DNA from 2 places in the Vagococcus sp. QWL-13 genome. Region 2 is predicted to be linked to the other one. Evidence: riboswitches for the same ligand, from Rfam matches in the RefSeq annotation. Region 2 holds a riboswitch; the other holds the start of a gene.

Region 1 (15,473 bases), 310 kb from region 2:
AGCCAAAGGTTTTGTAATCGAATGCCTGTGGTCCTGTTAAAGTATTTATTCGAAGCAACAGGAGAAACCTTCTCCGTTAATATAATAAAAAATAGCAGTCTTTACTCATCACGTGTGACAATATCAGGGGAAATGAATGTCCAATTAGGATTGTTGTATCGGTTGAGATGCCCGTGAGCCTAGCAGTGGAAAGGGAAGATAACATGCTCCAATTAAAAAATATTAGAAAAGTTTATGAAACCGGCAATACAGAAGTAGAAGCTTTAAAAGAAATTGATTTATCTTTTAGGAAAAGTGAATTTGTGTCTATTTTAGGTCCTTCCGGCTGCGGTAAAACCACCATGCTGAACATCATCGGAGGTTTGGATCGCTATACCAGCGGTGATTTAATCATCGACGGGGTATCAACGAAAGAATACAAAGATGCCGACTGGGATATTTACCGCAACAACTCCATCGGTTTTGTTTTCCAAAGTTATAACTTGATTCCTCACCAAACAGTTTTGTCTAATGTAGAACTTGCGTTGACTTTGGCTGGTGTGTCAAGGGAAGAGAGAAGAAAAAGAGCAGTCGAAGCCTTGGAAAAGGTTGGTTTATCCGATCAGCTAAATAAAAAACCCAATCAGATGTCCGGGGGACAAATGCAGCGGGTGGCAATTGCCAGAGCACTGGTCAACAACCCGGAAATTTTGTTGGCAGATGAACCTACTGGTGCCTTGGATTCTGAAACCAGTGTCCAGATTATGGAATTGTTGAAAGAAATCGCCAAGGATCGCTTGATCATCATGGTCACTCACAATGCTGACTTGGCAGAAGAATATTCCACCAGAATTGTCCGCCTGCTTGACGGTTCCATCGTAAGCGACAGCGACTCCTATAAAATAGACGAATCAGAATCCCAATTAAAAGATAAAAAAAAGAAAGTCTCCATGTCATTTATGACAGCCTTGTCTTTAAGTCTTAAAAACTTGCTGACAAAAAAGACGCGGACATTGTTGACGGCTTTCGCAGGCAGTATCGGAATCATCGGGATTGCCCTGATTTTATCTTTATCCAGCGGTATGCAATCCTATATTTCCAGTATGGAGGAGGACACCTTATCCAATTACCCTATTGATATCCAAAGTCAGTCGGTCGATATCGCCAGTATGATGGGGTCCATGATGGAAGCTAATAATAAAAGCGGTGTGGATCATAAGCTGGACAAAATTTATTCCAATAACATCACCACCAATATGGTCAACGCGATGTCTGAGCAGTTGTCCAATAATGATTTAAAACAATTCAAAGCACACATCGAAGATTCTAAAGATTTCAAAGAGTTGACGAATTCAATCAAATACGGTTACGATGTCCAGCCGCAAATTTTCCAAGCTGATACAGATGAGAAGATTTTGCAAGTCAATCCCAGCGACATTTATGAAAAATTGGGATTCAACAGTCCTATGACAGGAAGCGGCGAGGCTAACATGACTGGGGGCGTGGCAGTGCCGGGCAGCCAAACTTGGGAAGAGTTGATAGACAATCCCCAACTGCTGGAGTCTCAGTACGATGTTTTAAAGGGGAGCTGGCCCAAAGAGTTTAACGAAGTCGTGTTGGTGATTGATAAAAATAATGAAGTCAGTGATTCAGTTTTATATTCTCTTGGATTGATGGACAGCACTGAGTTGGAAGAAACAGTCAAAGAAATCAAAGAAGGAAAAGAAGATATTAAAACTAAATCGGAAGTTGTCTCTTTAAGTTATGATGAGATATTGCAGACCCGTTTTAAAATGGTTCTGAATACGGATTATTATGTGGAAGAAGAAGGCAGGTGGCTCGATAAAAAAGAGGACATCGACTATATGAAAGAGCTGATTGCCCAAGGAACCGAAATCAAAATCGTGGGAATTATTCGTCAGAAAGAGGAAGTAACCTCTACTTCGATCAGCGGTTCGGTGGGGTATCTGACAGAATTGACAAACTTTGTCATTGAGAACAACCGGGCCAGTGCAGTTGCCCAAGCCCAGTTGGCGGATCAGGAAACAAATGTTTTCACTGGCAAATCTTTTGACAAAGAAACATACACTAAAGAGCTGACCATGGAAGATGTGCAGCAATATGTAGCAACTTTGCCTCAGAGAGAACAAGAACAAGCACAGACGATGATGCAGATGATGCCGGAAGAAGAAGTTATCGCCATGATGACAGAACAGCTGGCCAGCAATTTTGATGAAGAAGTGACTTATGATACGAACATCAGCACATTGGGACTCGTTGATTTGGATAATCCCAGCAGCATCAAGCTCTATCCGAAAGATTTCGAATCAAAAGAAGAACTCCAGGATTTGATTAAAGCCTACAATGACAAACAAGAAAAAGCCGGACACGACGAGTATGTCATCAATTACACTGATATTGTCGGAGTGATGATTGCTTCGATGACCTCGGTGATTGATATCATTTCTTATGTTTTGATTGCTTTTGTGGCGATTTCTCTGGTGGTGTCTTCAATCATGATTGGTATCATCACGTATATCTCCGTTCTCGAAAGAACGAAGGAAATCGGTATTTTAAGAAGTATCGGGGCTTCCAAAAAGGATATTTCGCGAGTGTTCAACGCTGAAACAGTGATTGAAGGATTTGCTGCGGGCATCATCGGAATTTTAATGACCCTTGCCTTGAACATCCCAATCAACATGGTCATCAAATCTTTAGTAGGGGTTTCTGATATTTCTGCCTTACCGTTATACGGAGGGGTAGGTTTGATTGTCATCAGTATTATTTTGACAGTGGTCGCCGGCTTTATCCCGGCCAAAGTGGCAGCTAAAAAAGATCCGGTGGAAGCATTGCGGACAGAATAAAATAGAAAACATCTTCGAAAAGATAAAACTGTTATAGACAGCACAAATAAACTCACTTGAAAACATGGGATGTCCCCTACTTTCAAGTGAGTTTTTGACTATCTATTCATTTTTTTCCTCGTCTTCATCTAGCAACTGAAGGTCATGGTTAAAATAATTTTTGTAAGCATGGTATCCTGCAATAATCGAGCCTAGACTGGTGGTCGACAAAAGCATAAAAGTGACCATGATTTGATATTTGATGGCATGGAGAGGGTCCACACCGGCAAACATAAGACCTGACATCATACCGGGAAGACTGACAAGCCCCACCGTTTTTGCAGAGTCAATGGTGGGCTGCATGCCGGTTTTGATGCTCTCTCTTAAAATCGGCAGAGAAGCCAATTTGATTGTAGCACCAAGGGCCAGCTTTTCCAGCACTTGCTGGCGCTGGTCGCGGAACTGTTTGTTCAAACTGCGATAGCATAAACCTATTGCCACCATGGAATTACTGGCAATCATACCGCTGATAGGGACGATTTGGGAAGGGATAAACCGTATAGCTCCCGATAAAACTAAAATACCTAATGTGACATAGGTACTGATAAAGATGGCTGAAAAAGAATGCCAGTAATTTTTTTTGGTACTGGGATTTCTTTTATAGGCATTCCATGCGGCGTTGATTACGATGAACAAACTCATGGCTGAGGTAAGAATAAGATTGTTCAGCTGAAAAATATAAGTCAGCACATAGCCGATAATCGAAAGTTGAATGACTGCCCGGAAAATACTGTAAAAAATATCTTTTGAAAGGCCTAGTTTTTCCTTGCTGCTTACAAAAACAGACATTAACACTAGGGCGAATGCCAACACAAGGGAAAGATTATTTACTGCCAGCTGATTCATCAAAAATCTCTCCTTCCTTGATAGTGATAAGGTGCTGGGCGTTCTGGATTTCAGTTTCATCATGGGTCACTCGGAGAATAGTGATGCCCTTTTCATGAATGATACGGATAAGCTCCAGAACGATGTCTTTACTTTTTTCATCCAATCCTGCGGTCACCTCATCCAGTAAAAGTATTTTTGGCAAAAATAAGATGTTGCGGATCAAAGCAACCCGCTGTTTCTCTCCGCCGGAAATCTCCGTGATTTTTTTATCCAAAAAACTCGTAGACAAGTTGACCAGTTCCAGATGTTCTTCTACCTTTTCCAGATCAAATGCTTTATCTCTGACTAAAAAAGGGAAGGCCAGATTGTCCTTGACGGTAGTGTCGAAAAGGGCCGGCTGTTGAAAACAGTAGGACACTTGTTGGCGATAGTCGGTCAGCTGGAACGAAGATTGAAGCTGACCGTTAAATAAAATCTTGCCGCTGGTCGGTGTGATAAGGGAAGCTATGAGTTTTAGCAACGTACTTTTTCCGCTGCCGGAAGGACCAGTCAAGGTCAAAAAGGCTCCCTCGTCTACAGACAGATTGATTTGTTTTAATATTTTTTGCTGTTTTACTTCAAATGATACATCTTCAAGGCTTAAAATAGGCATTTGTTTGTTCCTTTCCTGAGTGTGACAGAGTTTATTATAGCCGCTGTCAGATAAAACAATCAATGGATGTTAGGCAAGGCTTGGGGGCAGAAAAAGGTGTAGCGATTTAAACCTTCCTTTCCAAAACTTTGTCAATAAATTGAAGAGTTTTCGCAAAGCTGTCTTTTGCTTCTTGGGTAGTGAAATCAAATTGGTAGTCATGTTTCACTGGTTTTCTATAATCTTCGAAGAAAAGCGAAGTCACAGGCACATTTAATTTTTCAAGGGTCTGTGCAAACGCCATACCCTGTTCGCTGAAAGAAAAAGTATTGCCGTCCGTCACGTAAGAAGGCGGGAAATCTTTTGTAAGTTTGTCTAATAGAGAAGCTTCGAAAAGCTCCGGTTTCTGCTGCCATTTTTTCGTGCCTAATAATGCCCATGCCACAGTGTCGGCTAAAAATTTTTGAATGAATGAAACGCCGTGTCTTTCTGTCAGTTGTTTTAATTCGTAAGGACCACAACACAAAATGGCTCCTTTTATGGCTTGAGCGGGAATCACTTGGGGAATTCCGGTTTGATTGCCATAGGGAAGATTAGTCTGGGTAATGAGGAATTGAGCTGCGATTTGGGCGCCGGCAGAATCTCCCCCAAACAGCAGGCGTGAAAAGTCAAGCATTGGAAATTTCTCCTGCTGCTGATAAAAACAATCGACCATCTCTTTTGTCTGCTTCAGCTGTCCGGGATAAGCAGAGCTGGGAGCCAACTCGTAGCCCATAGCCACGACGGCTATTTTTCCTGAATTAGCCAAATACACAGAAAATTCTTCCACATCTTCTTTTTTACCGGAAACAAACCCGCCGCCGTGAATCCAAAACAATACCGGAAAGGGGCCTTCTCCCTCAGGATAATAAATGTCGGCCCGGTGGTTATTGAATTGGGAAGTATACGGAACATCAGAAATTTTGTTGACTTTTTTCTGTTCAAGCTGGAATCTTTCCGGGCAGCTGATTTTTTTGGTCAGCCGGAAGAAAAAGTCAAGAACCCTCACCGACAATGTCAATGAAGAAGTCACACTCAACACAATGATTGCTGTCAGCAAAAAAACGCTGGAAGTAAAAAGAATCAAATTAGGCATAATAAAAACTCCTGAAATAATATGATGGGTGCTGTGTTAGATTAGGAAGAATGTTTATCATTGTAAACCCGTTTTGCTAAAATTTCTAAGATATAAGTCACAGGCAGCTGGGAAGTGATATTTGTGTCCTGAAACATTTCTGTGCCGGTATAATATGGGATATTCACATCTGACATATTTGAAATTGTTGAATTAGCGCTGTTGGTGATGGAAATGATTTTTGCCTGATGGATTTTTAACTGATTGATATAATCGATAAGATCTCTATTTTCTCCCGATACAGAAAGAGAAACTAAACAAATCCGCTTGTTCATCTCACGTGAAATATTGGTCAGCGGTGTGTTGAGAGGATCAGCAATAGGCAAAGCCAGCGTAAACATCGAAGAAAACAGCATCGCGCCATACGCCGCAATTGTTCCCGAAGCTCCTATACCTACGAAAAGCACCAAGTCGGCTCCAAGCAAAACCTGTGCTGCTTCAGCAATTTTTTGCTGGAAGCTGTCATTGGTGGTTCGCCTTAAAAAATCGATATAAGGCATTTCGTCCACTCTTTGAATGTCCCGGTGTTTTTCTGCTTGTTCTTGTACGTATTGCTGTAATTTCAACTTGAAATCTGTGAAGCCTTCACATTCGAATTTTTTGCAAAAACGCAAAATGGTGGTGGTACTGACATGTGTTGCACTAGCCAAGTCTCTGATACGCATATAGATGACTTTATCAATGTTGGCTGCAATGTAGTTATAAATCTCGATTTCCACATTTCTCAGTTCCACTTTATGAGGCAGAAACAGCAAAGTTCTCCCTCCTTTCGTCAGTATTTTTATAAATTTTGAAGGGTCTTTCTCTCTTCTGATTATAAAAAAACAGAGTGAGTCAGTCAAGTTTGAATGTAACGTCTTGTTTTATTTATGTGAATTTTCACTTTAAATGTAACACACTCCGTTTTTCCCTCAAAGTATTTACAGTTAACGCTATGAAAGATATAGTGAAGGAAAGTAAACTTTTAGATGAAAGAGGGATGCAGGGATGGCAAAAAAATTAAAAGTGGTCACAATCGGCGGCGGCTCAAGTTATACACCAGAACTTGTGGAAGGGTTTATTCAACGCTATGATGAATTCCCCATTTCAGAGTTATGGCTGGTAGATATCGAAGAAGGAAAGGAAAAGCTGTCTATCGTCGGAGAAATGGCTAAACGGATGGTTAAAGCTGCGGGAATCCCCTGCGACGTTCATTTGACATTGGACCGGCGGGAAGCATTAAAAGATGCAGATTTTGTTACCACACAATTGAGAGTGGGCTTGCTTGATGCTCGTATTTTAGATGAAAGAATTCCATTGAGTCATGGGATGATCGGACAAGAAACCAATGGAGCAGGCGGGATTTTTAAGGCTTTACGGACGATTCCAGTGATTTTGTCCATCGTCGAAGACATGAAAGAACTTTGTCCTGACGCTTGGCTGATCAACTTTACTAATCCGGCTGGAATGGTGACCGAAGCGGTCTTGCGTTACGGTCAATGGGACAAAGTTATCGGACTATGCAACATTCCTGTGAATGCTGTCGTAGAAGAAACAGAACTCTTGGGAGAAAATCCTGGAGATGTCTTTTTCCATTTTGCCGGTATCAACCATTTGCACTGGCATACAGCGGTGGACAAAAAAGGAAATAATCGCACAGATGAATTAATCCGCCTGATGTACGGGAAAGAAAATAATCCGTCCATTGTGGCCAATATAAAAGATAACAGGTTGATTTATGAGCAAGTGGCCAATCTGCACATGGTTCCTTGCCCTTATCACAATTACTATTACTACACAGACAAAATGTTGGCAGAAGAATTGGAAGACTTTAAAGCAAATGGCACACGGGCAGAAAAAGTCAAGAAAATCGAAGCAGAATTGTTTGAATTATACCAAGATCCTAAGTTGGACTATAAGCCTAAACAGTTGGCAGAGCGGGGCGGTGCCCGATACAGCGACGCCGCTTGCGAAGTGATTAGTTCCATCTACAACGACAAGCAGAAAATCATGACCGTCAGCACGTTGAACAACGGGACAATCACTGATTTGCCTGATGACTGTGCGGTGGAGGTCACTTCTCTCATCACAGGCAGAGGCGCAGTACCGTTTAACTTTGGCAGTTTTGAACCAAAACAGCGGGGGTTGCTGCAAGTCATGAAAGCGATGGAGCAGTTGACAATCGAAGCGGCTGTCACGGGGGACAGAGGCACATTGCTTCAGGCGTTCATGATGAATCCTTTGATTACCAGCGGGGACATTGCTCTGGAAGTTATGGAAGAGCTGCTGGAAGCGCACAAAAAATATTTGCCTGTTTTCTTTGGTGAGTAAGCCCAAGAACTGGTGAATCAGTGTTGAGAAAACAGAAAATCCAGCCGAAAAGATTTGATTGAATAGGGAAAAGTTGAAAATTTTCTACCAACACCAAATATTATAGAGCCATACTAAAACAGCCGGGTACCCGGCTGTTTTTTTCGAAAATCAAAAAAATATTCAGAAAGTTTGGAACTTTTTAACGGTAAAATACTTAGCACTGGCTTGCGTTAATTCTCTCTAATGTTTTCTAGACTATTATCGCCCACAAATTAATGGTAAAATGAAAATCAGATGAGAAAATTTGAAGAGGGTGATTAAATGTTTGAATTTAAGGGAGTTTCTTTTGCGAGAGGCAATGAGCTCATTTTAAAAGACATCGATTGGCAGATGAAAAAAGGAGAGCATTGGGCAATTTTGGGTCTTAATGGTTCAGGCAAGACGACACTGTTAAAAATGCTAAACGGGTATTTGTGGCCCTCTGAGGGAGAACTGACTGTTTTAAATCATAAATTTGGTCAAACTTCCATCCCGGAACTGCGAAAAAATATCGGCTGGATTAGTTCTGATTTACAGGAACAGCTGCGGTCTCAAGATTTGGCTGAAGAAATCGTATTGAGCGGCAAGTTTGCCAGCATCGGTGTATGGGTTCCCACCACTAAGGAAGAAAAAGATTTGGCGAAACAGACTCTTAGTCAGTGTGGGGGAGCACACTTAATCGGCAAAAAATACGGCATTCTTTCGCAGGGGGAGCAGCAGCTGGTTTTGATTGCACGGGCATTGATGGCAAATCCTGCCTTGCTTGTTTTTGACGAGCCGTGCAATGGTTTGGATTTATTTGCCCGTGATGCGCTTCTGAAAAGGATTGACCGTATTGGCCAAAATCAATCTGATATCGGTTTGATTTTCGTGACTCACTACATCGAAGAAATTCCGGAAGTTTTTGAAAATATATTATTGCTAAAAGAAGGGGAGATTTTCGCCAAGGGCAAACGGAAAAAAATGTTCCAGCCGGAGCTGTTAAGTAAATTTTACGACGAAAAGGTGAACGTTGTAGAAATTGCCCCTAATAGGTTGACGATTTCACTGGAATAGTACCGTTTGAAAAGAACAGGGTTAGTTGTAAAATAAAGTTAGCTGTCCTAAAACAAATAAAAAACCGTGGTAAAATGCATAGATTATTGAAGTATTTACTCAGCAATGCAGAGGGTTTTTATCATGGTGGGAACTAAAAATCGCAGGGATATTTTACCTAAGCGGCTAACTTAATATTGAAATTCAGGGAGAAGAAGTGCTCCAGAAAATCTTGAAACTAAAAAATCACGAAATATTACTTGTTTTTTTAAAACGCCCGATCATGAAATAACATGATGATTAATAAGTGTATCAATGTTATATGGACTATTGACAATAACAAAAAAAGAGTGTACGCTTTCTCTAATTGAAAATTATGCAGGGGGACGCGAAGCGTTGAGAAGGTAAAACCTGACCCTTTGAACCTGTTGGTTAAGACCAGCGTAGGGAGCATGTCAAAAATACGCATTTTTTCAGGTTATTTTAGGCATTTTCTCTATTTGGAGAAAATGTCTTTTTTTATTTTATTTTTAAGAAAAGAGGGAGAAAAATGGAAGCAAGTATTGCCATTCAAGTGTTACCAAAAGTAGAAGGAGAAAAAGAAGTTGTCCGAGTTGTAGATGAAGTGATTAATTATATAGCCGGCACTGGTTTGACCTATCAGGTTGGTGCGTTTGAAACCAGTATTGAGGGCAGTTATGATGAGTTGATGGAAGTTGTTAAAAATTGTCAATTAATCGCTATTGAAGCTGGTGCTCCCGGTGTATCTGCTTATGTAAAAATTGTTTACAAACCTGAAGGAGATGTGCTAGGGATTGAAGAAAAAACGAAGAAACACGAACATTAATATTTATTCTGGTGTTTCAGTTCTCGTTCTGTTGCTGCTATGGCAAGGTGTCAGTTCACTAGGGTTGATTCCGCTATTCATGCTGCCATCCCCTTTACAAGTAGGGGAGGCATTCATTAATGACTTTGATTTGTTAATGTTTCACTCTAGAATCACTTTGATAGAAGCATTATTAGGATTATTATTTGGAATGTCATTGGGGATTGCAGTTGCAATCTTTATGGATAACTTTGAAAAAATAAAAAAAATAGTTTATCCTCTGCTAGTTTTAACTCAAACAGTTCCAACAGTCGCTATTGCACCTCTACTGACAATTTGGTTTGGTTTTGGTATTATGCCAAAAATTGTTTTGATTGTCATTACCGTATTCTTTCCAGTGTCGGTGGCGATGTTAAATGGTTTTTCATCTGTTGATCCTGACGAACTTCGCCTGCTATATTCAATGGGAGCAAATCGCAGACAGATTTTCTGGCACATCAAGATTCCAGCGAGCTTAGGTGATTTCTTTTCTGCTTTAAAAATTGCGGTGACTTATGCAGTGATTGGTGCAGTAATCTCAGAGTGGCTGGGGGGCTTTGAGGGATTAGGAGTATACATGACACGAGTACGGAAATCTTATGATTTCGATAAGATGTTTGCGGTGATTTTTTTGATATCATTAATAAGTTTGCTATTAATGGCATTGATTAACTTAACAGAAAAGTTGACTATGCCGTGGAAAGAAGAAATTTAGGAGGAGAAAAATGAAATTGAAATGGAAAGTATTAGTTGTATTAAGCAGTTTATTTGTTTTAACAGCATGCAATAATGAAAAAAACGAGGCAGAAAGTGAGAAGTTAGAAAAAATCACTTTTGTTTTGGATTGGACGCCTAATACCAACCATACGGGATTATATGTTGCACAACAGGAAGGGTATTTTAAAGAAGAAGGTTTAGATGTTGAGATTGTCCAGCCCTCTGATGGAGATGCCTCAACAATTGTGGCAAGTGGAAAAGCTCAATTTGGCATCACTGCTCAAGACTCTTTAGCCCCTAATTATGCTTCTGACAATCCCTTGCCTGTCACTGCAGTAGCAACTATTTTGCAGCATAATACGTCTGGAATTATATCTCGTAAAGGTGAGGGAATCGATAGACCTAAAGGGTTGGAAGGTAAGACTTATGCTACATGGGATTCACCAGTTGAACAAGCAACCATTGCTAACGTAATGGAAAAAGATGGTGGAAAATTTGAAAAAGTCAATTTGATACCGAATAATATTGTAGATGAACCGCTGGCTTTGAAGGAAAAACAGGCTGATGCAATCTGGGTTTTCTATGGTTGGGGCGGTGTTTCCGCTGAAAGCGAAAATGTTCCAACTGATTACTTCTATTTTAAAGATTTAAATCCAGTTTTTGACTATTATACCCCTGTAATTATTTCAAATAATTCTTTCTTGGAAGAAAAGAAAGATGTGGCAAAGAAATTCTTGAAAGCTGCTGCAAAAGGTTATAAATTTGCGGTCGATTCTCCAGAAAAAGCAGCGTCTATTTTAACAGGAGAAGTACCGGAATTAAATGAAGATTTGGTTTTAGCAAGTCAAAAATGGTTGTCTAAACAATATCTTGCAGATGAAAAACAGTGGGGGTACATCAATCCGCAACGCTGGAACGCTTTTTACAATTGGCTAGGTGACAATCAATTAATAGAAAAAGAAATTCCTGAAAATACGGGCTTTACGAATGATTATTTGCCGGAGTGAGCAGAATGGTTAAATTGGAAGTCATAAATGTATCGCAAGCATTTTCAGGAAAAAATGTTTTGCACCATCTAAATCTTCATGTTAATAAGCATGAGATTGTAAGTATTATTGGTCCAAGCGGCGTGGGAAAAACAACGCTTTTTAATATTATTGCCGGCTTACTGACTCCAAGCAGTGGTGATGTGCTGCTTGACGGTGAATCAATAGTCAATCGGCCAGGAAAAGTTTCTTACATGTTGCAAAAAGATTTACTGCTTGCTTATAAAACGATTGAAGAAAATATAGCCTTGCCGCTGATTTTACAAGGAGTTAAGAAGAAAGAAGCACTTCAAGAAGCAAATCAACTTCTTATGGAATTCGATTTACTCAGTGTCAACAAGGCTTCCCCAATTGAACTTTCTGGAGGAATGCGGCAAAGAATCGCACTATTGCGGACTTATCTGTTTTCATCCAATCTTATTTTATTGGATGAGCCTTTTAGTGCTTTGGATACTTTTACTAAAAATGAAATTCACGAATGGTATCTCAATATACACAGAAAACTTGCATTAACAACTCTTTTTATCACCCATGATATTGACGAAGCGATTAAATTATCAGATCGAATCTATATATTAAATGGGACTCAAAAAGAAAATATTGAATCATTAGATATTGATTCAAATAGTAAAAATAATGTCAACTTCCTTGTAACTACTGATTTTCTAAAATATAAAAAACATTTGTTGGAAAAATTAAAGTAAAGAGAGTGAGTTGGAAAGTCAAGTTAGCCACTCTAAATAAACAAAAAACGCTAAGGTAAAATTCATCTATCATTGTAATATCTGGTCAGCAATGAGAGAAATTTTTATCATAGTTCTTGCTAGAATAATACCCACAGATAAAACTATGACTATCGCACCTTTGAAGAAAACTGATTTATTGAACTCTGCATTAGGACGGTATATTCAATAGTGAAACGGGCAAACGATTGGGCACTATCATCAAACCACCACTGACGAATTAAAACATGGTGCAAAAACGTAAAATAAAAAACACTGCCACAGTGTTTTTTATTTTACGCTCAATTAGGATAGAATGATGTGAAAATGGTCAAGGCGGATTTCCTATTTTAATTACAATAAATTAAAGATTTTAACAAAAAGATTAAGCTTTGATAAAACAATTGCCAATTTTGATGAAAATTGTTGCGTAATCACATCAAATAGTATATTTTATAAAAGTCAACAAAAATTGTTATTTAATTTCGATAAATATTATTATTAAATGTAAAAAATTAAGACGGCAACATGAGCTTTATTGGAAAGTAAATATCGTGGATAGAAAAATTACATATTTATTTTTATTCGTTTGTTTTATTTTTATATGATAGTTTAAACAACTAATGACAGGGATATGTTTGGTTTTAATCCATTGTCTTTTGGCGAGAAACATTTTTTGAGAAGGTTTTTTTAGAAAAAACACAAAGGTTATTTCAGAAAATGTACGATCAGTTTGCTGAAGTCTAAAAAATATGCTCTGTGATAGTGATTAATTCAAAATGATGTATAGTTGTTATTTTAATTTTATTTAACGTAGAAAATGATTAATGGATTTCTATGTTTTCATAATAAGAAAAGCTTTGCTGCAAGGGAGAACACGAAAACACCTGACGATTAAAACTGATGGTCAAACGGGATAGTTTTCAATACAGTGGCCAGCTTTTCGAGTGAATTTGACAAACAAGAAAGATTTTGGCTATTTTTCAAAATAAAGGGGCAGTTGTATCATTGTCGACTCCCCTCAACACTTCTGATACACACTGCCATGTGATGTCCCCAAAATAACATTACATGACTTCATGACATTCCCAACAAATATCAGAGTCCTTTATTTTGAATTGAAGATAGATAACGGAGGTGAGGCTAAAGCAGACAGGCAGATCAAAATGATAATTATGTATTTTTTTTAACTGGGGGATGCATCCGTGGCGCAAGGCGGGATGCATTCTTTTTTTGTGCTTATTAGAAAAATAAAAATAACTGCTTAAAAAAAGAAAAGTTATCAAGTTTCATTAATATCCCTCTCTAAATCACTAAAAGTATTAGCCTATGTCAAGGATAATGGTATAATAAAATAAAGCGTTATCAGACTTTTGGGAATCATTTTAAATTTATTGTCGGACTTTTTTTATAAAAGATAGCAATCGTAAATGATTATGTGTTTTTAAGGAGCCTAAGTTGAATCGCCGGAAAAATAAAAGACAAAGAGGTAGAGATTAGATGAGCAGAATTGAACGAGACAGTGTTGGAGAGTTAGCAGTTCCTAAGAATAGTTATTACGGGGTACATTCATTAAGGGCAAAGACAAATTTTGATATTACAGGTCAGCCGTTTTCCCCTGATTTTATCCAGAGTTTGGCCCAAGTAAAAAAAGCGGCAGCTCTTGCCAATTACCGGTTAGGTTTGTTGGGTGAGGAAAAAATGACTGCAATCACAAAAGCGGCCGATGAAATCATTGAAGGACAATTTCACGATCAGTTTATTGTGGACCCTATCCAGGGGGGAGCGGGTACTAGCAGCAATATGAATATCAATGAAATGATTGCCAATCGGGGAATCGAACTTTTGGGCGGAGAAAAGGGAGACTTCTCAATTCTCAATCCTATTGATGATGTGAACATGGGGCAATCAACAAACGACGTTTTTCCCACTGCCGGCAAGCTGACGATTTTGAAGCAGATTCCCTTGTTACTGGAACAGTTGGAAGAGTTGAGCCGCAGCTTTAAAAATAAATCAGAAGAGTTCAAGGATATCCTGAAACTAGGACGTACACAGTTGAGTGATGCGGTACCTTTGACTTTAGGACAGGAATTCCATGCTTATCATTCGGTGACAAAAAGAGGGATCAAACGCTTGAAAGCCGCTGTCTATGAGATGGAGAGTATCAATCTGGGGGGAACGGCAATCGGTACTGGAATCACGGCAGATCCTTTATTATCTGAAACTGTTGTACCGATTTTAAATGACATTACTGGTGAGAAGTTGACTATTGCAGAAGATTTGGTAGACGGGACACAAAACATCGATTGTTTTCTTGTTATCTCAAGTGTGCTGAAAACCATTGCTTTAAGTTTATCAAAGGTAGCCAATGACATCCGGCTGCTTTCTTCAGGACCGCGGGCGGGAATCGGAGAAATCATCATTCCTTCTAGACAAAATGGTTCTTCTATTATGCCGGGAAAAATCAATCCGGTCATTCCGGAAGTTTTGACACAATGTGCTTTTGTGGTGGCTGGAAATGATACGACAATCAGCATGGCAGTGGAGGCAGGACAGCTGGAGCTGAATGCTTTCGAACCGGTGATTTTTTATAAATTGTTAGAATCATTTCAACTGCTGACCAATGGCATCCATACTTTCACGGTGAATTGTGTGGACGGTATTCAGGCAGATAAGACCCGTTGTCATGAAAATTTGGAACGCAGCACCTACTTGGCTACCGTTCTCTCTGAAACGATTGGTTACACAGAGGCGGCAGACATTGCACAAGAAAGTTTGGAAACAGGGATGAGTATTAGAGAAGCGGCACGTAAACGGGGAGTCAAAGAAGAAATACTTGATCGTCTTTCTTATGAATAAAGGGAAAGGAAGAAATTATGACAACTATTGAGAAAGCTTTAAAAATGCATGAGGAACACCAAGGGAAAATCAGCGTGGAAAGCAAAGTAGCGGTCACAAACAGGGAGGAGCTAGCGTTAGCGTACACACCGGGAGTGGCAGAGCCGTGCAGACGTATTGAAAAAAATCCCGAGGACAGCTATCGTTACACAAGCCGCGGGAATTTAGTGGGAGTGGTGACGGACGGCAGTGCGGTACTGGGGTTGGGAAATATCGGACCTTTGGCTTCCATGCCGGTGATGGAAGGCAAATCATTATTATTCAAACAGTTTGGGAAAATCGATGCCTTTCCTGTAGCTTTAGCGGAGCAAGATCCTGACAAATTAGTTGAGATCATCACGTCT
Region 2 (15,473 bases):
AAGTTTTGGCGAATATTGGAGATGAAATTTTACTGCTGTCGCCGAATATTTTAGAGCCGATCCAAAAACTGAAGGCTAACGAGTTGTCAGGACGGATCACATCTTTGAATACAGCGGAGATTTTAATTGCCCTTTCAATCAGTGCTGTAACGAACCCGACCGCACAGCTTGCTTATGACAAGTTGAAAAAATTGAAAGGGACGCAGGCACACTCAACGGTAATGTTGAATAAGGACGATCAGCAAGTCATACGAAATCTAGGTATAGAGTTCACGTGTGACCCGATATTTTCTTCAAAGAATTTGTTTTATGTGTAAAAAATATTAGATTGACTAGCGTTTTAACTAAACATTTTTTGAATGAGACTAAAAAACCTTTCCGGTCTGTGTATGCAGTCGGAAAGGTTTTTATCATTTGACAAAAACTATTTAGTTAGATTTGCGAAAAAACCTTAAAAAGAATCTGTATGTTGGTTAGTTTCTTGAAGAAGCGAATCAAAGGCTTATAACCTTCAAATGCCTCTTTTTGAATATATTTATCTACCGATTCAATTGCATATTGTGCTATACTAAAGTTAGATAATAGGATGGTTTTTTGTCTATTGTAAAATAAAACAAACTATTTCAGCTTATTTAAGAGAATAAAAGGTATATGCTTTCCAGTTTGAGAACAGTCCATTTTAATATTTTATTGAAAACAATAAGTCATAAATTTTTTTAACACTGACTTGCTTGAATGATTAATTTTAGATACAAATCATCTTCAGTTGTTCAAAAATCACAGAAGTCCTTAAGTTTAAAATTTCCCACATAAAGTTTCTTCTTCCTTTTGGTTGCTTCAAACTTCCCTTCAGCTTTTCATAATAGTAGTCAGATGTATAATTTTGTATCGATTCCGAATTGACTTCTCCTAGTAACCCCAGCAATGAAATCGTCTATGTTGAATATTCAGAATATTCAGAATGTTTCCCGAAATAGTATTGTCATGTGCATAGTAAAGGTATTTGAAAGATTGTTTACTGTAACTAATGACTATTGGTGCCGCTCTAGCCAAGAAAAACAAAGGAGACATTAACATGAAAGGGAAAAAAGTACTCAAGATATTATTTGAAATTATTGCTTGTTTTGTTTTGATAGGTGTTGGATTGAGTAATTTATTTGTTCCCGAGACAACAGTAGTCGCTGCTACAGATATATCCGACCGAATCGTTAAAGAAAAGCATGATTTCCATATTCTCAGGGGCACAGAGGTCATTCCGGTTATCGTGAACGGCGTGGCCCAAGATCCGCTACCGGATTTCAACGTTGGAGATAGAGTAAAATTTGTTTATCGTTTCAGAATAGATGATTTGTCCGGTGTGGGAGACGGTGATTTTTTCAACATTGATTTACCTAATCAAGACTATATTCGTATCCCTAATTCTCTGAATGACCTGAATCTTATGAGCAGCTCAGGAGAACAGATGGGTGTGTGGAGAGTAAAAGACGGAAGAATTTCTGTTGAGATTAATGATTTGGTAGCCTCAAGTGACTGGGCAGAAAATGGTTTTTTTGAAGTCGAAGGGAGATTGATAAAAGAAGGAAAAGGTATAGAAATTGAAAGAGAAGGAGACTTGACGATTATTATCGACATAGGACCTGACCCAGGAGAAGAGCCCGGCGAACCGGGAGGGCATAAAGATATTCCTGAATTGCCGGAACGGTTTGATGATTTCTATAAGGAAGGAACTCAATGGTCTGGTCAAAATGTCATTCATTGGAACACATCGTTCAATTTGGATCAGCTCAGAAATATGTTTAATGGTGTCCAAGTGGTCCAAAAGAAACAAATGATGTTCATTGATAAACTGGCACCTCAAACATCGCTACTAAATCAGCCTTCTATTAACGTCCCTGTATTTCTATCAACCAAAGACGGAAAATTAGGGGATTACGCTATTGCAACAGTTGATTTAGTGAAGGGAAAATTAGCAGAAGAAATGATTCCGCAAACAGGGGAGACTTATGATGAATTTTATACTCGTCTGCAAGAAAACGGAAAAGTTGCCTATGGCGTTCATGATAATACTTTATTAGTCAGTTTGGGAGATGTTCCTGGAAACGGGATTACATATTATGATTTATTTGGCGGGAAAGAAGCTTTTGAAAGCTATCTTGACGGACTTGTAGCTAGTGATGTGATTCTCCAAGAACAAGCTGAAAGAATGAAATTTATTTACGGAACTGAGGGGCCTTCACAAGGAAACATTGTTGGTCTAGGTATTTCTTTTGATGTGGCAGTGGAGGGTGAGACTGGCGATTATAAAAATCAAGCACTGTTGAAGTGGATAGAAGATGGAGATGAAACCGATGAAATTGTCGTCGAATTCACACAGGCGACGGGCGGTTTGGATGTTGTCAAAGCTGGTTCGGTTTTAATCACAAAAATAGATGGAGACACAGGAGTCAAAATCCCTGACGTAGTTTTCCGATTATTGAAGTGGAATGAGACCGAAGAAAAACATGAAGAATATACACCGCGAGACAACGGGCCCATCCAGAGAAAGACGGATGAGGACGGAAAAGTTACGTTTGCTAAATTAGATGATGGAAACTATAAAATCGATGAAGTCCAAGGAGTGGAAGGCTATTCAGATGAGATAATAATCACTCCTGATAATGGAGAATTCACTATTAATAATTCTTCGAACGTTAAAGGATTTTCTTTTAAAGCTGAAAATTTTGTCAAGCCTGCTTTAATAGAAAAAACGGTAAAAAAAGTTTGGGAAGACAGGGATAATCAGGACGGCCTTCGTCCAAAAAATATCCGGGTCCAATTGTATGGCGATGATCAAGCTGTCGGAGCAGAGATTACACTAGACGAGACGAACAACTGGAGTCACACGTGGAAAGATTTGCCGGAGAAAGAAAATGGCAACGCCATCACGTATACAGTGAAGGAAACAGGAGTGCCTACGGGTTATAAGAGCACCAGTGAAGTGGTAGATGGAGTCATTGTTTTAACCAACCGCCATACACCGGCTGTAACCACCATCCGTACACAAAAAGTTTGGGAAGACGGAGATAATCAGGACGGCTTTCGTCCAAAAAATATCCGGGTCCAATTGTATGGCGATGATAAAGCCGTTGGAGCAGAGATTACGCTAGACGAGACGAACCATTGGAGCCACACGTGGAAAGATTTGCCGGAGAAAGAAAATGGCAAAGCCATCACATATACAGTGAAGGAAACCGGAGTGCCTACGGGTTACAAGAGCACCAGTGAAGTGGTGGACGGGGTGATTGTTTTAACCAACCGTCATACACCTGAAATGATAACGATCCGAGGAGAAAAAATTTGGGAGGATAACGAAGACAAGGCTAAAGACCGACCTGAAAGTATTACGGTTAATCTGCTGGCAGATGGTAAAGTAATTCTCAATCAAAAAGTCACTGCGAAGACAGGATGGGCGTATCAATTTACCAATTTGCCGAAATATGTTAAAGGAAAGGAAGTTGCCTACACAATTACAGAAGAAGCTGTTGCAGGTTATACCACAAAAATTGCAGGTTATAATCTCATCAACAGTTACATTCCGGACAAAATTAATATCAGTGTGACCAAGTATTGGGAAGATCAAAACGATCGTGCTGGACTTCGCCCTGAGAGCGTTAAAGTTCAATTGTTGGCCAATGGGGAGAGAATTGGCAAGGAAGTAGTCCTTAATGACGCTAACGATTGGAAATATACTTGGGAAGAATTAGATGGCAAAAACGAAAAAGGCGAGAAAATCGAATACACAGTCGCTGAAGTCGATGTCCCTGCTGGCTACAAAGAAAGTATCACAGATGATAGTACAGGAAATATCGCCGTGACCAACACTCTCAAGTCTGCTAAACCGTCTATTAAGAAAGACTGGATCTTACCGAAAACTGGAGAAGAAAAAGCGCGGTTTGGAATACTGATTGGAGTCGCGATAGTTGCTTTAAGTTTGCTGATATATTTCAGCAGAAGAAAAAATATGAATAAATAAAGATATCAGCTTTGATTCCAAAAAAACAGTTATAAAAGTGCTCATCAGATGTTGTTAAATATCTTCGGCAAAGTATGAACAAGTTTAACCTCATAGGGGATTGTCAGTCGCTGACATAAAAGGATAAAACAGAAGTGTTGAAAAAGTTCAAATAAAAATCTGCCCATCTAAATATATCGGCCTCGCAAAAGTTAGTTTTGGTCTAACTTTTGCGAGGCCGATTCTTATGGAAATATGATTTCGAATTAATAATGACCGCATAAAATATTTTCAGAGCAGATTTCACTACTCCAAAAAATTTAATTTTTCAGGCATCTTCCCAAGATACCACGTCTATTCTTCATTTTCTAAAGAGCGCTGTTTTTCCTTTTCCCGGTAAATTTCCATTTTACGACTGAACAACTCACCATTACTTGGCGGTGTGTAAGTGATGGCATTGGCCCCTGCTTGGATAGTTTCCATGATTGACTCGTCCGTAGGTCCGCCGGTAGCGATAATGGGAAATTTTGGGAATTCTTTTCGAATATTTCTAACGACTTCCGCTGTATCTTTCCCTCCGCTGACATTTAAAATTTTAGCCCCCGCTTCAATTTTTTCCGCCACATTTGAATAGACAGACGTGACAGTGGCCACAATAGGGATGTCAACTGTTTTATAAATATCATTGATAGTTTCTTTAGGTGTGGGGGAATTAACGACGACCCCTATGGCTCCTTGAGCTTCGGCAAAAATACTCATTTGAACAGAACGTTTGCCTTGAGTTGTCCCGCCGCCTACACCGCAAAACACAGGAATATCCGCGGCTTCTGTAATACTTTTGGTAATAGTAGGATGGGGACTGAAGGGATAGACAGCAATCGCAGCATCAGCATCGATATTACGAATGATTGCAATATCTGTCGTATAGACGATAGATTTAATCCTTCTGCCGAAAATACGTATGCCGCTGCAATATCTGATGACGGGGGGCACTTTAATAAGGTCAAGTCTTAAGGCTGTCATTATTTCTGGTATTTCGATTGGATAATCACGCATAGCTATCACCTCTAAAATATAAATTTTCTTTCGCCTCAATCATACCCTAAGGAAGAAAAATAAAATAGTTCTTTTTGCGAATTCTAATGATGAAGAGAGGTGATCTTGTTGAAAAAAGGGAAGATGTGGCTGGATTATTTGAATTTCAAGACCTTTCTGTTGATTTTTTTAAGTGTTTTTCTGCTGGTGATTTTGTTTAGAAGTTTAAATTCTCGTGAAAAAGAAATAGAAGCTGAGAATCAGACACTTTTTTCGACAGAACAGATTGCTCAGGAAGAAACCAAAACCAGTCAATCAATGGAAATAAAATACATAGACGTTAAAGGGGCCGTTAATCATCCTGGCATGTATGAGTTTTCTTCTAATATGAGAGTTCAAGATGCGATTTCATTTGCCGGCGGCTTCACTGATACTGCCGATCAGAATCAAGTTAATCTGGCACAACTGTTAACAGATCAAATGGTGGTCTATGTGCCTGAAAAGGGAGAAGAACAAAGGACAGCTTTTTCTCAGTCATCATTCACAGCAGCTGGTTCGGAAAAGAAAGACAAAGTCAATATCAATCGTTCAGATGCGGCGGAGTTGCAGACTTTGAACGGTATCGGAGAGAAAAAAGCAGAAGCAATCATTCAATACAGAGAAGCACATGGTTCGTTTCAAACATTGGAGGATTTAAAAAAAGTGAAAGGAATCGGTGAAAAAACCTTTGACAGTTTACGGGAATCGATTACAATTGATTAGAGAATGACTAATCAGGAGGGAAAGCAGTGAGCTTTGAAAGAATCCCATGGGACCAATATTTTATGGCTCAAAGTGTGTTGTTGTCTTTGAGGAGTACTTGCAGCAGATTAGCTGTGGGGGCGACGATAGTTCGTGATAAACGCATCATTGCCGGCGGGTATAACGGCTCTGTCAGCGGAGATGTCCATTGTATTGATGAAGGGTGTTATGTGGTGGACGGTCACTGCGTGAGGACGATTCACGCTGAGATGAATGCCATTTTACAGTGTGCTAAATTTGGTGTGCCTACTGAAGGTGCCGAAATCTATGTGACACATTTTCCTTGTCTTCAGTGTACTAAGATGATTTTACAGGCGGGCATTCGTAAAATCCATTATTTAACAAACTACCGTAACGATGATTATGTTATGGGGTTGTTGAAGCAAACCAAGGTGGAGATTCATCAGGTCCAGTTGTCAAAAAAATATTTTGCCGAATTAAATTTTGGAAATGAAAAATTTCAGCAAGAGTCCGGCGGAGAGCTATTTACAGAAGAGTAATCAAATCAAGAGTCTGCAGAATTATTGGGTCTTTCCAGCACTCAGTCTTTTAAGTATTTATGCGGTTTTTTTCTACCGTAATTTTCCCAGTGTTTTATTTTGTTTATTTGTATGCCTGCGATTGATTTTTACCAGACAGAGAGTAATGATAGGTTACTCTCTTTTTGTTGTGCTGTTTGGTGCCGCTTTTTTTATTTGGCAGGGAAGACAGATGCCTTTTCCGGTAGCACAAAGCCCCGCCAGCTATCAACAGACAGTAGAAGTCGATTTCAATGATTGTCAAATCAATGGGAACTTTCTCAGGTTTACCGGTACGGAGCAGAAAACTTCTGAGCCAAAGCTTTTTGAATATGTTTTGACAAATCAAGAGGAAAAAAATTGGTGGCAGTACCAAAGTACCCCTGTTGTTTTAACTGTTACAGGAACGGAAGGATTGCCGGACACGGTACGCAATCTGAATGGCTTTGATCAGCGCAAGTATTTAGCAGGGAAAAATATTAATAAAATAGTAACGGTGGAAGACGTAAAGGTCATCGAAGAAAGTATCCCTAAACATCCCGTCAAAATGATAGAGTTTATTCGACGGAAGTTGTCCTTGCAGATCGACCAGACTTTCCCAAAATTTACCGCATCCTATCTGAAAAGTTTGTTCCTTGGTATCAAGGATACAGGATTTCAGCAAGAAAAAGAGGTGTTTGAAGGGCTGGGAGTGTTGTATTTTTTTAGTATCTCAGGGATGCACATTTCTTCATTTATTTCTATTTTTCGTTATGTGTTCAGAAGGTTGGATATAACTTTAGAAACTATTTTTTGGCTGGAACTGCTGCTTCTGTTTTTTGTTTATGTTTTAGCGGGGCAAACTATCAGTGTGTTAAGGGCGGTTTTGCTTCTTGTGATTCAGAGTAGCAATCTGCGCTTCCGATGGCACCTGTCTGCTCTTGACTCTTGGAGTTTGACCTTGTTGGCCAGTTTGCTGTTTTCACCTTCTGCTGTTTTCAGTATAGGCGGGCAGTTTTCTTTCGGCATGTCTTTATGTATCCTTTATCTCCAGCCGTACCTTAAGTTATTTACTGTTTTATGGCAGCGGCAGCTGATGTTTTCTCTTTTACTGACGTTATGTTCTTTGCCGTTAACAAGTTTTTATTTTTTTGAATGGAACCTGTTGAGCTTAGCTTTATCCTTTGTTCTTTTACCTTTCTTTCAATGGTTCCTGTTGCCAGCCTTGATGTGTTGTATTTTTTTAGGGGTCCTGTTCCCTGATATATTTTTGCTTCACTGGTTTGAAGGGCTATTGCAGAAGTTCCATCAAGCTCTGTTGTTTCTGGGGGAGTGGCGCTTCACTCAAATAACAACTGGGACTTATTCATGGCTTTTGTGCTGTGTATTATTATTTTTATTGGGAACGGCGCTGCATTACTTTCCAGAAAGCAGTAAAAAAAGCTGGCGGTTTCTGTTTCTTTTGATATTGCTTTTGGGCGGACAGAAATTTTTGAAGTTTGATGGCATTGTTGCTTTTGTGGATGTGGGGCAAGGAGACAGCATTGTCATACAGGAACCATTCCATGGGAAAGTAGTTGTAATCGACACAGGGGGAAGATTAAACTTTTCCGTTGAGAAATGGCAGGAAAAAGAAATAAGTCGTGCAGGGGCATCTTATACAGTCATTCCTTTTTTAAAAAGTCGGGGAATCTCTCAGATTGATTTATTTTTTGCCAGTCATGGCGACGAAGACCATATTGGAGATTTAGCTGAACTGGCGGAAGAAATCCCCATCCTTCATCTCGTTTTTGGCAAGGGACTTGAAAAAAGTCAAAGTTTTCTGACGGAAGTGAAAAATTTAAAAAGAACTACGAAGCTGGTACCCGCTCTGGGACCCCGGCAACTGAAAATTGGAGATTTGACCTTTGACCTGCTTTACCCGCAAAAATCAGGAGAGGGCGACAATAATCACTCTTTAGTGTTGCGGACGGTCATTAAAGGTACGAGCTTTTTATTTACTGGAGACCTAGAAGCAGAGGGGGAACGGGAGCTGATTCAAACTTTCCCTGACTTACAGACCGATGTTTTAAAAGTAGGCCATCATGGCAGCCGCACGTCATCCACAGCGGAGTTTGTCCGCACTTTGAGTCCTCAAACAGCAATTATTTCCTGCGGACGGGAAAATCGTTTTGGACATCCCCATGAAGAAGTCCTTGAACTACTACAAGAAAATAAAGTTGAAACCTTCAGGACCGATGACTCCGGCATGGTGTACTATCAGTGGCGTCTTTGGGGGCAATCATTAAGCAAAATCAGAAAAATCAATCCTGAGTCTGGTTTATAGAATAAAGTACTAAGGTTCTTCCTTTTTAAGCTTTTTTCACAAAAAAATGCTAAAATTGACAAAGAGAGAACAGAACGGAAGGATATGGACATGACTTTACAAAATGAATTAGCCAAAATTCGTAAGGGAAATATTTCATCAGTTTATCTAGTGACAGGAACTGAGCAATACTTGAGCGATATGTTTAAAAAGACTTTAAGGGAACAGGTGTTGGAAGATCAAGACGATGAAATGAATGCCATTCGCTTTGATATGGAGACTACCCCGCTGGCTCTAGCCTTGGATGAAGCTCGCACGCTGCCTTTTTTTGGAGAGAGACGGCTGGTCCAGATTGACAATCCTTATTTCTTAACGGGAGAACGGGGCAAAGGCGGTGTGGTACACGATGTGGAGGAGCTGATTGAATATTTGCAGCACCCTTTGGAAACCACTGTTTTGGTAATCTATGCGCCTTATGATAAGTTGGATAACAGGAAGAAAATAGTGAAAGAGTTGAAAAACAAAGCTGTTTCGATTGCTGCACATACCATGAAGGAAAAAGAAACGCGGCAGTATATTAGCCACGCTATCCGTGACATGGATTACAGCATAACCCCGGAGGCGCTGGAAGCCTTGTTCCAATTGTCAAACATGGACTTATCAAAAATCATGGGTGAACTGGAAAAGTTATTTTTATATACGTCAGATGATAAAAAAATAACGAAACCGATAGTGGAGAGTCTGGTGCCCAAATCTCTGGAACAAAACGTCTTTGAACTGGTGGAGTTTGTGATGAATAAAAGACCGAACAAAGCTTTGACCCTCTACCGGGAATTATTACTATCCGGCGAAGACAGCATCAAATTAAATGCTATTTTAATGCAGCATTTCCGTTTACTGATCCAAGTAAAAATAATGTTGACCATGGGTTACCAGCAGAGCAATATGGTCGATGTGCTGAAAATCCACCCTTATCGTATCAAGCTGGCTACAGGACAAGTCCGCAGATATCAACTCAAGGAGCTGGGCAGTATTTTTGATGAACTTGTGGAAAATGATTTAAAATTTAAAACAGGACAGATGGATAAAGAATTATTATTTGAATTATTTTTGTTGAAACATGGTGCTAAAGTCTGATTGTTCGTGTGGCGATGTTTATCTTGTAAAATCTAATCATCTATATTTAAAGCATATCATCTTTGGTAAAAGGGACATTCTAAAGCCAACTGACGGTCAGGATGATAGGAAACTCTGATGACAGAAATCATATTTTTGGTTGTCGGCGGGAATTATGGTACAATATGACTGTAAAAAAATTAAATAGAACTTACCATCACAAAGGGGTGCCGTAAAAAGCTGAGATTATACCCTCTAACCTGACTAAGTTAAGACTTGCGTAGGGATTGTGATAGAGTTGCAACTATCATCTTATTGACTTGCTACTCCTCCTTTCGTTGTATGGTTAATTTCTATACTAAATGAAGGAGGATTTTTTTATGAACAATCAAGTGAGTCACACAAGAAATTTGAGTGTCTGGTTGGAAGGGACAATCATCGCTGCCATGGGGATGGTTTTGACGTTAGTTCCGGCTAATATCGGATTTTTTGATTTATCTTTGGGTTTGGTGCCGCTGGTGCTGTATTCATTTCGCAGAGGACTCGCACCAGGAATGACTTCCGGTTTTCTTTGGGGATTGCTGGCAATCGTTTCAGGGGGAGCGATGAAATATTTCCTGAGTGTGCCTCAAATCATTTTTGAATATCCGTTCGCATTTGCTTTCGGCGGTCTTGGGGGCATTGTTGCGAAGAAATTGCAAGCTGGAATCATGTCCGATAATGATAAGACTGTCCACACAATGATCATTCTTGGCGGTGCTTCAGCTGCCTTGGCAAGATTTTTTTGGCATTTCTGTGCCGGGGTTGCCGTTTGGGGAAGTTATGCGCCAAAAAACATGAGCCCCTATGTGTATTCTTTGCTCATCAATGGGACCAGCGGTGTGGCAAATGCAGTTTACGTTGTCGTTGTGCTTCTCGTTGTCTATAAAATCAGACCCCAATTGTTTGTGCCGACTCCTCGCCGGGCCTGATTTAGGGATATTTTATCTGTTTTGACACGTTAAAAAAGCCCGTCTCTGTATGAAAACTAGTATCTCCCTTAAATTTATTAAAAAAATTTTGGCATGTCTAAAAAAATTGTTGGATTTCGTGAGATGTGTTACTATTTATATGAGAGGACAATATTTAGACGGGAGGCTAGTGTAGTGATAGATTGGTTTATAGGTCTGCTGCCATGGCAGCAAGCGCTGTTAGGCACATTGTTTACATATGGTATGACTGCTTTAGGAGCAGGCCTTGTATTTTTCTTTAAAGACATCAAAAAAGATATTTTAAATCTGATGCTGGGATTTGCTTCTGGTGTGATGATTGCTGCAAGTTTTTGGTCGTTGTTAGATCCGGCAATCGCACAAGCAAGAGAAAATGGTGATATCCCTTGGTTAGTAGCCGGGATCGGCTTTGCGGCGGGCGGTTTGTTTTTGTATATCGCTGACAAGTTAATTCCCCATATGCATTTTGGTCCCAATCACCAACGAGAAGGAATGCCGAGTCATCTGAAGAGGACGGTCTTATTGGTTTTCTCAATCACTTTGCATAATATTCCTGAAGGACTGGCAGTAGGAGTGGCTTTTGGTGCGGCAACACAGGCTTCTAATCCTGTACAGGCAGTCATGGGAGCGTTGGCTGTTGCTATCGGAATTGGTATTCAGAATTTTCCGGAAGGGGCCGCAGTCTCCATTCCTCTGAGACAGGAAGGACTCAGCCGTTGGAAATCATTTGTTTACGGTCAAGCTTCAGGATTGGTGGAACCGATTGCAGGGGTTTTAGGGGCGATTTTAGTTACTAGAATGACCTTTATTTTACCCTATGCATTGGCTTTTGCAGCAGGAGCGATGATTTATGTGGTGGTGGAGGAATTGATACCTGAGGCACAGCAGACTACGACGAAAGGTGCCCACTACGGTGTTTTTGGTGTGATGGTGGGATTTATTATTATGATGGTGTTGGATGTGGCTTTAGGCTAAAAGCAAAAAAGCAGTTGAGCCGTCACAGCTTAACTGCTTTTTGTATTGTTCAAAATGATAGTTTCTTAGTTTAATTTGTGAAAAAGGGGAGTCCCCCTTTCGCATCGGTTTATTTGTTCCAGTCCCTTGACGAAACAATGGTTATTGATAAACTGCAAAAAATCAGGAAGCCTATCAATATTTATAACGATTATTTTTATCAGGATTTGAGATGAAACGTACCAAAAAGACGATGATTGCAACAGGAATCAGGATTTTGATTGCAAAGGCCAAGATTCCGCTCAGCAAGGACAAACCAATGGCCGCAATAACGATGAATCCGACGATGGCAAATAAATTATGTACAGAAGATTGATTTCTCATTTTTTAGACCTCCATTAAACTTTCTTTATACATTAAGTTTAGCAAAAGAAATTAATTTTGTAGTGGTCCTAAAGCCTGATTTTTTTCTAATCAATTGGTAGGAAAGAAACTGATGATAATTATGAGATAAAATTAATTTATCGTAGGTTTATGACAAATGCTGAAAAATATTTTTTGGTATCTAGTGTTGGTCTAAGTCAATCCGTGCTAAGTCCTCATCTGATCATCATACGTACTTTTTATTCTGACACAAAAAGAGAGCAGTAGAGACGATGAAACTCTACTACTCCATACATAGGGGAAAACTTTTGTAAATAAAATCAAAGTATAGAACGAAAAAATCCTCATCTATATTTAATTTTATTAATTATAATCTCATAAATATGCAGGGAAAGCAAGAGTTTTTTGCATTTTAGCCTAGTTGACAGTGATTGTGGGGATTATTTATACTGAATATTATACGTGGAATAAATTTTTCCGGTGCATTTTATTCTCTAGGAGGAATCAATGAGTGATACGAAATAATTTTGAAAAAATAAAATCTTTCGGGTTTGTGACAATAGGTGCACTTATTTTGGCCTTGTCCATGCATGCATTTATGGAACCCAACAATATAGTTGCCGGAGGCGCTACGGGGATCAGTATTATCGTAAGTTATATGTTTAAAATCCCTTCATTTGTTGTGTTGTACGCCATAAATCTGCCCCTTCTGATTCTTTGTTTTTGGCTGTTAGGAAGGGAAGTGGGAATGAAAACAATTTACGGCAGTCTTATTTTCCCTTTTTTTGCTTGGCTAGTTCAGGATGTGCCTGTGTTGACTTCTAATTTGTTGCTTGCCGCTGTTTTTGGCGGTGTCATGACGGGCATAGGGTTAGGTCTGGTTTTTAAAGGAAATGCTTCTACTGGCGGAACAGCAATCCTTTCACAAATAGTAAATGTTTATTTTAAAATCCCATTGGGTTTGAGTGTGTCTATCGTTGATGGCATAGTCATTCTCTTAGCACTGTTAGCCTTTGATGTAGAACAAGTGATGTATTCTTTGATAACATTATTTATTATCGGACGGGTGGTGGACTTGGTTCAAATGAGTTTCAACCGTTCCAAAAATGTGATGATCATCTCCCAATATCCAAAAGAAATCACTGAGATGATTGTAAATAAAATGGATCGCGGTCTGACCAAGTTCCAAGTAGAAGGCGGATTTGACCAAAATAAAAAAACGATGTTGATGTGTGTGTTGCCGGAAAAAGAGTTCCACACATTAAAAGAAGAAGTTCTTGCCCTAGACTCTCACGCATTTGTTGTGGTCATGCCGGCAAGTGAAGTTATGGGGCGCGGGTTCAGCTTGAGTAAATTATAGGAAAGAGTCTGAATTAAAAGTCTTTCAATAAAGAAACTCCCATGAAATCAATGATTTAAAAAATTGATTTCATGGGAGTTTTAATTTACACATTTTTCTCTTTCGGATTTAAAATCATTTACTGCTCAACCTGATTTTTTATTCATTAGACTTGAGAGCCGACTGGTCGATGGACAATTCTGTCTCAACAGTTTTTTTCTCGCTGCCTCTGTAAAATGTGATGCTTATTTTGTCGCCTACTTGTTTTTTGTAGAGGATGGATTGTAAATCTGAGGAAGACTCAATAGCTTCCCCGTCCATTTCTACGATGACATCATATTTTTCCAGTCCGGCTTTTTCTGCGGGTGTGGCAGGAGTGACACCAAGTATGACTACACCGCTAGTCACATCTTTTTTCAAGTTCAAAATTTTCTCGCGCTGGTCTGAACTGATGGTTGCCAAATCGTACATGCTGATTCCCAACGCCGGACGAGTAACTTTGCCGTCTTTTTCCAGTTGGTTGATGATATCCACGACATCGTTGCTTGGAATCGCAAAGCCCATACCTTCCGCGGAAATCCCGTTGCCGGATGAGGCGATTTTGACGGAGTTGATGCCGATGACCTGACCGGCAGCATTCACTAAAGCCCCACCGGAGTTGCCGGGGTTGATTGCGGCATCCGTTTGAATCGCATTGATGCTGATGAGCTCTCCTTCGTTTTTGTTTGTGATAGACCTGTCCTTGGCAGAGATAATTCCTTGAGTGACTGAGCTGGCATATTCTGTCCCTAAAGGTGAGCCGATAGCGATGGCAGGCTCTCCCACGTTGATATTATCGGAGTTGCCAAACTCTGCTACGGTTGTCACTTTGTCACTGCTGATTTTAAGAACTGCCAAGTCGGTAAAAGTATCGCTCCCTATCAGCTCGGCTTCCACCGTGGTACCGTCTTTGAATAAAACTTCCAGTGCATCTGAACCTGATACGACGTGATTATTTGTGACGATAAAAGCATAATTTCCTTCTTTTTTATAAATCACACCGCTGCCCTCGCTATTAGTCTCAAGCTCTCCAGAATTTTCTCCGTCTGAACCTGCTTCAGAATCATTTGTTCCAAAAAGACCACCGAAAGGATTCACTTGATCTTGTTTTTTTCTCAAATTAATCACTGATACAACAGCATCCTGTGCTTTTTCTACAGCTTTCGTTGTGTCGCTTTTTACATTGTAAGTAATATTGCTTACCTTAGTAGTTGTGTTTTGTGCAGAGTCTGTCGTGGAAGAAGTAGTATCGGGATTATTTTGCTCTAAAATCACATAGGCGCCGCCGAAAGTTAACATTCCTCCTATAACGCCTCCGATAAGGCCTGTACCGAATCTTTTCATAAAAGACTGATTATTACGTGTATTTTTTTTTATCATGCCAGTGGTGTAAACACCAATCCTCCCTTACCATTCGTTATCTTCAGTATAACTTACATTACAAATATAAGTCTAACCATATAGTTTGAATTTTTTATGAAAATCTCTAGATAAAATAGGCATGAACTATTGAATAAGATGGGATAAGTCATCCACAGTATCCACAGAAGTTATCCACAGAACGTCTGTTTTGTGAATTGTGGATAAATTTTTCCCCTAAAAAAGATAAAATCAAGGATGTGACAAGATGTTTTTTATGTAAATGTGTATAAAGCTGTGGATAAGTGTGGATAACTTGTTTTTGCTGTGCTAAACTGAATCATGTAAAATTTCGTGAGAGGATTTTAAAATTGAAGGTTACTATTATTGCAGTGGGAAAATTAAAAGAGAAGTATTTAAAACAAGGGATATCAGAGTATGCTAAGCGTCTAGGGAAGTATACAAATTTCAACATCATTGAGGTGGCTGATGAGCAGGCTCCGGAAAATTTGAGCAGTAATGAGATGATTGCTGTGAAAGAGAAAGAAGGAGCCAGAATTTTAAGTAAGATTAAAGAAACAGATTATGTGTATAGTTTGGTTATTCAGGGGAAAAAAATTTCTTCTGAAGAGATTGCTCAAAGTATGTCACAAGCGATGTTGCA

What was found. A riboswitch is a leader RNA that binds a small molecule or an ion and turns the genes downstream of it on or off. The one in region 2 is predicted to bind thiamine pyrophosphate.
Region 1: linked by a shared signal. The riboswitch ahead of AC4PHI_RS02970 (thiamine-binding protein) and the one ahead of thiT (energy-coupled thiamine transporter ThiT) in region 2 are both predicted to bind thiamine pyrophosphate.

Annotation. Positions count from the first base shown of each region.
Region 1 is NZ_CM178746.1:608,564-624,036, forward strand. It holds gene AC4PHI_RS02935 (ABC transporter ATP-binding protein/permease) at 204-2,843, shown strand; gene AC4PHI_RS02940 (ABC transporter permease) at 2,946-3,728, opposite strand; gene AC4PHI_RS02945 (ABC transporter ATP-binding protein) at 3,706-4,362, opposite strand; gene AC4PHI_RS02950 (alpha/beta hydrolase) at 4,469-5,476, opposite strand; gene AC4PHI_RS02955 (MurR/RpiR family transcriptional regulator) at 5,518-6,270, opposite strand; gene AC4PHI_RS02960 (6-phospho-beta-glucosidase) at 6,503-7,825, shown strand; gene AC4PHI_RS02965 (ABC transporter ATP-binding protein) at 8,129-8,902, shown strand; TPP riboswitch at 9,252-9,348, shown strand; gene AC4PHI_RS02970 (thiamine-binding protein) at 9,432-9,728, shown strand; gene AC4PHI_RS02975 (ABC transporter permease) at 9,697-10,461, shown strand; gene AC4PHI_RS02980 (ABC transporter substrate-binding protein) at 10,472-11,470, shown strand; gene AC4PHI_RS02985 (ABC transporter ATP-binding protein) at 11,476-12,213, shown strand; gene AC4PHI_RS02990 (aspartate ammonia-lyase) at 13,732-15,090, shown strand; gene AC4PHI_RS02995 (NAD(P)-dependent malic enzyme) at 15,108-15,473, shown strand, end outside.
Region 2 is NZ_CM178746.1:301,787-317,259, forward strand. It holds gene AC4PHI_RS01560 (DUF1846 domain-containing protein) at 1-317, shown strand, start outside; gene AC4PHI_RS01565 (Cna B-type domain-containing protein) at 1,076-4,012, shown strand; gene AC4PHI_RS01570 (beta/alpha barrel domain-containing protein) at 4,346-5,047, opposite strand; gene AC4PHI_RS01575 (helix-hairpin-helix domain-containing protein) at 5,156-5,788, shown strand; gene AC4PHI_RS01580 (ComE operon protein 2) at 5,815-6,327, shown strand; gene AC4PHI_RS01585 (DNA internalization-related competence protein ComEC/Rec2) at 6,539-8,650, shown strand; gene holA (DNA polymerase III subunit delta) at 8,741-9,766, shown strand; TPP riboswitch at 9,959-10,049, shown strand; gene thiT (energy-coupled thiamine transporter ThiT) at 10,138-10,716, shown strand; gene AC4PHI_RS01600 (ZIP family metal transporter) at 10,891-11,709, shown strand; gene AC4PHI_RS01605 (hypothetical protein) at 11,884-12,072, opposite strand; gene AC4PHI_RS01610 (YitT family protein) at 12,587-13,432, shown strand; gene AC4PHI_RS01615 (S1C family serine protease) at 13,571-14,830, opposite strand; gene rlmH (23S rRNA (pseudouridine(1915)-N(3))-methyltransferase RlmH) at 15,181-15,473, shown strand, end outside.